2 regions of the Ensifer sp. Root954 genome follow, and region 2 is predicted to be linked to the other one. Evidence: riboswitches for the same ligand, from Rfam matches in the RefSeq annotation. Region 2 holds a riboswitch; the other holds the start of a gene.
The links. A riboswitch is a leader RNA that binds a small molecule or an ion and turns the genes downstream of it on or off. The one in region 2 is predicted to bind S-adenosylmethionine.
Positions count from the first base shown of each region.

Region 1: linked by a shared signal. The riboswitch ahead of ASE71_RS31555 (O-succinylhomoserine sulfhydrylase) and the one ahead of metA (homoserine O-acetyltransferase MetA) in region 2 are both predicted to bind S-adenosylmethionine.

Region 1 covers NZ_LMJM01000052.1:207,060-210,911, reverse strand. The annotation lists gene apaG (Co2+/Mg2+ efflux protein ApaG) at 1-298, opposite strand, end outside; gene ASE71_RS36115 (hypothetical protein) at 297-470, shown strand; gene ASE71_RS31555 (O-succinylhomoserine sulfhydrylase) at 527-1,711, opposite strand; SAM riboswitch at 1,756-1,834, opposite strand; gene ASE71_RS31550 (2'-deoxycytidine 5'-triphosphate deaminase) at 1,909-3,006, shown strand; tRNA gene ASE71_RS31545 (tRNA-Gly) at 3,088-3,162, shown strand; gene ASE71_RS31540 (transporter substrate-binding domain-containing protein) at 3,307-3,852, shown strand, end outside.
Region 2 covers NZ_LMJM01000022.1:263,937-267,788, forward strand. The annotation lists gene ASE71_RS13265 (vWA domain-containing protein) at 1-880, opposite strand, end outside; gene metA (homoserine O-acetyltransferase MetA) at 887-1,813, opposite strand; SAM riboswitch at 1,875-1,952, opposite strand; gene ASE71_RS13275 (NUDIX hydrolase) at 2,194-2,637, opposite strand; gene ASE71_RS13280 (AAA family ATPase) at 2,634-3,473, opposite strand; gene ASE71_RS13285 (RidA family protein) at 3,577-3,852, opposite strand, start outside.

The sequences.
Region 1 (3,852 bases), on a different contig from region 2:
GGCCGAACATGACGCCTGAGGGCGTATCCAGAGGGCATCCGGACGAATACTCATAGGTATCGCCGGGATTGAGCAGCGGCTGCTCGCCGATGACGCCCGGACCGCTGACCTCGTCGACTTGCCCGTTCTCATCGGTAATGTGCCAGTAGCGCGTCATCAACCGCACGGACGCGTCCGAGTGGTTTGAGATGACGATGCGATAGCCCCAGACATAGCGGCCGTCATCGGGATCCGACTGCTCTTCGAGATAGTACGGCTCCACCGTAACTTCTATGTCGCGGGTCAAAGCGCGATACATGGGCATCACCTTGCTTCAGGTCTTTCAGGGTATTCTACAGCAAGATGGTTTCGTCAAGAATAACGGCAAGATTGTGCGATCCCATGATGGGACGGATGGCCGTGCTGACGCGATCGAGCGGGTGAAACGTGCCTGGCGCATTGGCGCCCCGCCGCCGGAAACCATATCGTGACGGCCGGCAAGCGGCGTTCGGCCGCCGTTGATCACGGCGGCCGTGTCTTCGTAAAATCAGGCCTTCACGGCCTTCAGCGCGCGGGCGAAATCTTCCACCACATCGTCGCTGTCCTCGATACCGGCCGAGAAGCGCACGGTTCCGGCGGAAATGCCGAGCTCTTCGCGGGCCTCGTCGGTCAGGTTCTTGTGCGTGGTCGTTCCCGGATGGGTGATCAGGCTCTTGCTGTCGCCGAGGTTGTTGGAGATGCGCACGATCTCCAGCGCGTTCTGCAGCGCGAAGGCAGCGTCCTTGCCGCCCTTCAGTTCGAAGGCGACGAGCGTCGATCCGCCGGTCATCTGCTTGGCGATGATGTCGGCCTGCGGATGATCCTTGCGGCCAGGATAGATGACCTTGGCGACCTGCGGCTGTTCTGCCAGGAAGTCGGCCACGCGGCGGGCCGTTTCCGTCTGCTGACGCACGCGCAACGGCAGCGTCTCGATGCCCTTCAGCAGCGTCCAGGCGTTGAACGGCGACATCGCCGGGCCGGTGTGGCGGAAGTAGTCGTGCAGGTGCTCGTTGATCCATTCCTTGTCGGAAAGCACGACACCGCCGAGGCAACGGCCCTGGCCGTCGATATGCTTGGTGGCGGAATAGACGACGATATGGGCGCCGAGTTCCAGCGGCTTCTGGAAGAGCGGCGTCGCAAAGACGTTGTCGACGACGACCTTGGCGCCGATCTGGTTGGCGAGCTTGGCAACGCCGGCAATGTCGATGACTTCGAGCGTCGGGTTGGTCGGGCTTTCCAGGAAGAAGACCTTGGTGTTCTTCTGGATCGCCTTTTCCCAGTTGGCGAGGTCGCGTCCGTCGACCAGCGTGCACTCGATGCCGTATTTCGGCGCCAGCGTCTCGACCACCCAGCGGCAGGAGCCGAAGAGGGCGCGGGCGGCGACGATGTGGTCGCCGGCCTTCAGCTGGCAGAGAATGGCGGCGGTGACGGCAGCCATGCCCGATGCCGTGGCGCGCGCATCCTCGGCGCCTTCCAGCATGCACATGCGCTTTTCAAACATGTCGTTGGTCGGGCTACCGTAGCGGGCGTAGATGAAGCCTTCGGTCTCGCCCTTGAAACGAGCTTCCGCAGCTTCCGACGTCTCGTAGACAAAGCCCTGGGTAAGGAAGATCGCCTCGGAGGTCTCTCCGTGCTGGGAACGGGTGGTCCCGCCATGGACCAGTTGCGTTGCGGGGCGCCAGTTTTTGCTCATGTGACGGTCACTTTCAAAAACAAAAAAACCGGCCGCGTGAAGGGCCGGTTTGACACCCGGCCTTTTTAGCTACTTGTTTAACGTGGCTGCAAGCCGACCGGCCAAATCACCACGGGATAAAGCTTCAATACTGCCAGGGTACGCTTGCGTCAATTCCCGGAGTTTGGTTTTGTCTCGCAACTGAAAAGAGGACTGCAATGGGCCGCGACACTGGGATTTTGGCCGATCGCGCGATCGCCGCGCTGTTAGAATCGGGACGCCTCAAAAGCGAGAAGCCGCTGGATGACGATCAGATCCAGCCGGCAAGCCTCGACCTGCGCCTAGGCTCGAAGGCTTTCCGCGTCCGCGCAAGCTTCATGCCGGGTCCGTCTCACCTCGTTGCCGACAAGCTCGACCGGCTGAAGCTGCACGTCGTCGATCTGACCGATGGCGCGGTGCTGGAAACGGGCTGCGTCTACATCGTGCCGCTGATGGAAAGCCTGGAACTGCCTGAGGGCATGTCGGCCTCGGCCAACCCGAAAAGCTCGACCGGTCGCCTCGACATCTTCACCCGCGTCATCACCGATCGCGCCCAGGAATTCGACAAGATCCCGGCCGGCTACAGCGGTCCGCTCTATCTCGAAATCAGCCCGCGCACCTTCCCGATCGTCGTGCGCCGAGGCTCGCGCCTGTCGCAGATCCGCTTCCGCATGGGCCAGTCTATCCTGTCGGAGCAGGAACTGCAGGCGCTGCACGAGAGCGACGTGCTGGTGGCGAGCGACAAGCCGAACGTCAGCGGCGGCGGCATCGCGCTGTCGATCGATCTGAAGGGCACCGGGCCCGAAGGCCTGATCGGCTATCGCGGCAAGCATCACACCGCCGTCATCGACGTCGACAAGAAAGCGCAGCACGCGATCTTCGATTTCTGGGAGCCACTCTACAGCCGCGGGCGCGACGAACTGATCCTCGATCCGGATGAGTTCTACATTCTCGTCTCGCGCGAGGCGGTGCATGTTCCACCGCTTTATGCGGCCGAGATGACGCCGTTCGATCCGCTGGTCGGCGAGTTTCGCGTGCATTATGCCGGCTTCTTCGATCCAGGCTTCGGCCATGCCTCGGCCGGCGGCACGGGCAGCCGGGCCGTGCTCGAAGTGCGCAGCCACGAGGTGCCGTTCATCCTCGAACACGGCCAGATCGTCGGCCGCCTGATCTACGAACACATGCTGGAACGGCCGGATGGTCTCTATGGCCTCGGCGTCGGCTCCAACTACCAGGCGCAGGGCCTGAAGCTCTCGAAGCATTTCCGCGCCGAGTAGGGGATTTCGCAGCGCCCCTTACGCGATCCCGCGCAAGGGTGCTTGACAGATCGCCTCGGTTCGGGAAGTTTCGCAGGCGCCGCGGGTGTAGTTCAGCGGTAGAACGCCAGCTTCCCAAGCTGGATGTCGTCGGTTCGATCCCGATCACCCGCTCCATTCTTCCTCGTCCCGTTCCTTGTGTAACCGCGTTCTCGTGGTGGCCTATGGTCAGCTGCGCTGCGGCCGGTTACTTTACCGCTCGATGAATCACCGCGGTTCCAAGGGCCGCCCCTGCCACATGAGACGTGCCGGCCGCTGCCCATGAAAGTTCTTTCCCTTTTCGCCCTTTGCGCATCCTTGATCGCGACGCCGCTTGCGGCCGAGGCCAAGGATCTGCCGCTGCTGTTCGACGCGCGCGAACGCATCGCCAAGCCCGATCTCACGGGCCTGGCGCGCCTGCGTTTCTTGACGACGGTGGATTTTCCGCCGTTCAACTTCATCGACCAGTCCGGCAAGCTTTCGGGATTTCATGTCGATCTCGTGCGCGAGATCTGCCGCGAGCTCGACATCGAGGCCAAATGCCAGATCCAGGCCGTGACCTATGCGGAGCTGCTGCCGGCGCTGGAAGAGGGGCAGGGCGAGGCGGTGGCCGCCGGTATCGCCGTCGGTCCGGAACTGCGCCAACGCTTCGCCTTTTCCCGCGCGTTCATGCGGCTTCCGGCGCGCGTCGCCGTCAACACCAAGGCGGCGGGCGCAGTCTCGGCGCCGAGCGATCTCAAGGGGAAGCCGGTCGGTGTCGTCGCCGGAACCACGCATGAGGCGATGTTCAAGGCGTTTTTCCCGAAGATCCAGGCCAAGGTCTATCCC
Region 2 (3,852 bases):
TACGGGTAATGTCGACACGGCGGCGGCGATTGTCCTTCCACAGGCCCTCGTAGACGCAATTGTGGAAGTAGAAATGCTCCATATGGCGGAACTCGCTGCGAGCCGCTGAAAACAACTCCTCGACGATGCGGATATGATCGTCCATCGATCCGCCGATATCGAAGAACATCAGAAGCTTCACCGCATTGCGGCGTTCCGGCCTCGTCACCACGTCGAGATAGCCGTGTTCGGCGGTGGCGCGAATCGTGCCGGAGAGGTCGAGTTCGTCGGCGGCACCCTGGCGCACCCAGCGCCGGAGCCGCTTCAGGGCCACTTTGATGTTGCGCGTGCCGAGCTCGATCGTGTCGTCATAATCCTTGAACTCGCGCCGGTCCCAAACCTTGACGGCGCGGCGGTGGCGCGACTGGTCCTGGCCGATCCGCACACCCTCGGGATTGTAGCCATAGGCGCCGAAGGGCGAGGTGCCGGCGGTACCGATCCATTTTGAGCCGCCCTGATGGCGGCCCTTTTGCTCCTGCAGCCGCTGGCGCAAGGTCTCCATCAGCTTGTCGAAGCCGCCGAGTGCCTCGATCAGGCGTTTTTCTTCCTCGCTCAGATGCTTCTCTGCGAGCTTGCGCAGCCAATCCTCGGGGATGACGGCCTCTTCGCTCGCTTCCATCGGGTTGACTGCTTCGAGACCCGAAAAGCAGTGCTGGAACACCCGGTCGAAGCGGTCGATATGGCGTTCGTCCTTCACCAGTGCCGTGCGCGCCAGATAGTAGAAGGCTTCGACGTCGAAGGTGGCGATGCCCGCCTCCATCCCCTCGATCAAGGACAGGAATTCCCGGAGCGTGACCGGGACCTTCGCTGCCTTGAGTTCGAGGAAGAAGGGAATGAACATCTGACCTCAGCTTTTCCCGGTGCCGATCTCCGCGAGATCGTAGGGCGTCGTCTGGTACATCTCGTTGATCCAGTTACCGAAGAAGAGATGTGCATGGCTGCGCCAGCGGTTCTGCGGCGGCAGGGTCGAATCGTTGTGCGGGAAGTAGTCGTGCGGCATCTTGATCGGCACGCCCGCATCCACGTCGCGGAAGTATTCGTCTGACAGCGAGGTCGAATCATACTCCACGTGGTTGAACATGTAGAGCCGGTTGCCCTTTTTCTCGTGCACGAGGCAGACGCCCATCTCCTTCGATTCCATCAGAATTTCGAGGCTCGGCACCTTGTCGATGTCGGCGCGTCGCACTTCGGTCCAGCGAGAAACGGGGACGGCGAAATCGTCGGAGAAGCCGTTGAGGTAGACGGAGGAGCGGTTGAGGTTCTGGTGACGATAGACGCCGAAGGCTTTTTCCTTCAGCGGATACTTCGGCACGTTGTGGAAGTGATAGATCGCCGCCATCGCGCCCCAGCAGACGTTGAGCGTCGAATGCACGTTGGTCTCGGTCCAGTCGAGGATGCGCTTCAGCTCGTCCCAATAGGTGACGTCTTCGTATTCGAGCGTCTCGACCGGGGCGCCGGTGATGATGAAACCGTCGAACTTGCGGCCCTGCACTTCTTCCCAGGTCTCGTAGAAGGAGAGCAGGTGATCTTCCGAGGTGTTCTTGGCGCGGTGAGCGCCGATGCGCACCAGCGACAGTTCCACCTGCAGCGGCGAAGCGCCGATCAGGCGCGCCATCTGGATCTCTGTCTTGATCTTGTTCGGCATGAGGTTCAGGAGCCCGATCTGGAGCGGGCGGATATCCTGACGGATCGCCACGGTCTCGGTCATCACCCGCACGCCCTCATGCGCGAGGGTTTCGAAGGCGGGCAGCGTATCGGGAATCTTGATGGGCATGGGCTTCCACTCGATCAATACAAAAAAACCGGCGGCGATTGATCGCGACCGGTCCTCGGAAATCCAACTTTCCTCGGCCCTTTAGCGACTTGTTTAACGTGGCTGCAAGCCGGCCGGCCAAATCACCACGGAGAATTTGATAGCGCGAGTGGGCCGCGGGGGTCAAGAAAAACGATTCGCGTTGGGGGCGGCTGCCCCTCATCCCGCTGCTGCGACTTCTCCCCGCTGGCGGGGAGAAGTGGCCTTGCCGCACCCGATCGTTCCACGAGTTAAGCTCAGCGGCCGTTCGGCCCATCTTGGTAGCCGGGTTCGCTGTCGGCACGTCTCGGCTTGGGGGCAGCCGTCGTCCTCGTCCCCTCTCCCCGCCTGCGGGGAGAGGGTCAGGGAGAGGGGCTGGTCTGCAGCAGGCTTAGAGCATCCCGCATGCCATAACCCAGCCGGCGGTCAGCCTGATCGATACCGAGCCAAAAGAAACGAAAGCGGATCGGGTCACCGCCGCCAAAGGGCGTCATTTCCTGATGTATCCAGGTCTGCCGTTGCTCGCCGGCAAGGGCGATGTGGAAGTAGTGCCGCCGATGACAGATCGTCCTGCCGTCCTTCGGGTAGTGGTAGTCCTGCGTGACGAGATGGGTGAGTGCTTCCGGCGGCGTCAGCCCGGTTTCCTCGATGAATTCCCGCTGAGCCGATGTCTCCGGGCTTTCGCCTGGTTCCATCGTACCGCCGGGTACCTGCAGCTCGATGTCTGGGAAATCCGGCTCGTCGAAGACCAGCAGGCGGTCCTGCCAGGTGGCGTAGATCAGGACCTTGTGCGCGTCCGGCCTCATCCGTCGCGGCGGGCCATGAAGGCGAGGCGCTCGAAGAGGTGCACGTCTTGTTCGTTCTTCAGGAGCGCACCATGCAGCTTCGGCAACATGGTCTTGGCATCGGCCCTGAGGTCGGCCGGATCGACCTCGTCGGCGACGAGCAGGCGGATCCAGTCGAGCGCCTCTGACGTGGAGGGCTTCTTCTTCAGGCCCGGCGCCTGGCGGATGTCGTAGAAGGCGGCGAGCGCCGCCGAAAGCAGCGTCTTGCGGATGCCGGGATAATGCACCTCGACGATGCGGGCGAGCGTGTCTGCATCGGGGAAGCGGATATAGTGGAAGAAGCAGCGGCGCAGAAACGCGTCCGGCAGCTCCTTCTCGTTGTTGGAGGTGATGATGACGATCGGCCGGTGACGCGCGCCGATCATCTCGCCGGTCTCGTAGACATGGAATTCCATGCGGTCGAGCTCCTGCAACAGGTCGTTCGGAAACTCGATGTCGGCCTTGTCTATCTCGTCGATCAGAAGCACCACGCGGCGATCGGCCTCGAAGGCCTGCCAGAGCTTGCCCTTGCGGATATAGTTCCGGACCTCGTTGACACGCTCGTCGCCGAGCTGGCTGTCGCGCAGCCGCGACACGGCGTCATATTCATAGAGGCCTTGCTGTGCCTTGGTCGTCGACTTGACGCTCCATTCGATGAGTTCGAGGCCAAGTGCGGCAGCGATCTGGCGGGCAAGCTCGGTCTTGCCGGTGCCGGGCTCGCCCTTGACCAGCAGTGGGCGCTCCAGCCGGATCGCGGCGTTGACGGCGATCATCAGGTCCTTGTCGGCGATATAGTCGGCGGTGCCTTGAAATTGCATGGGCGTCTTCCGGTTCAGCGTAAGTCAGGCGAAGTCATGCCCTATGGACTATCGCATAATGGCTTAAATCGGAATCGTTTTGAGGGTGGGCGCAATCAGGGGGTCAGCCGCGAAGCGCGGTGACCTCGATCTCGATCAGCATTTCCGGGCGGATCAGGTCGCAGACGATCATGGTTGCGGCCGGGCGGATCTCGCCGAAGACTTCGCCGAAAATCGGGAACACCCGGTCGGCGAAGCTGGCATCGGTGACGTAATAGTGGTTGCGCACCACGTCCTTCATCGAGAAGCCCGCTTCCTTCAGCGCGCCCTCGATCGTCTTCAGGCAATTGCGCGCCTGCTCTTCCACCGTCTCGGGCATGGTCATGGTGGCGTAGTCATA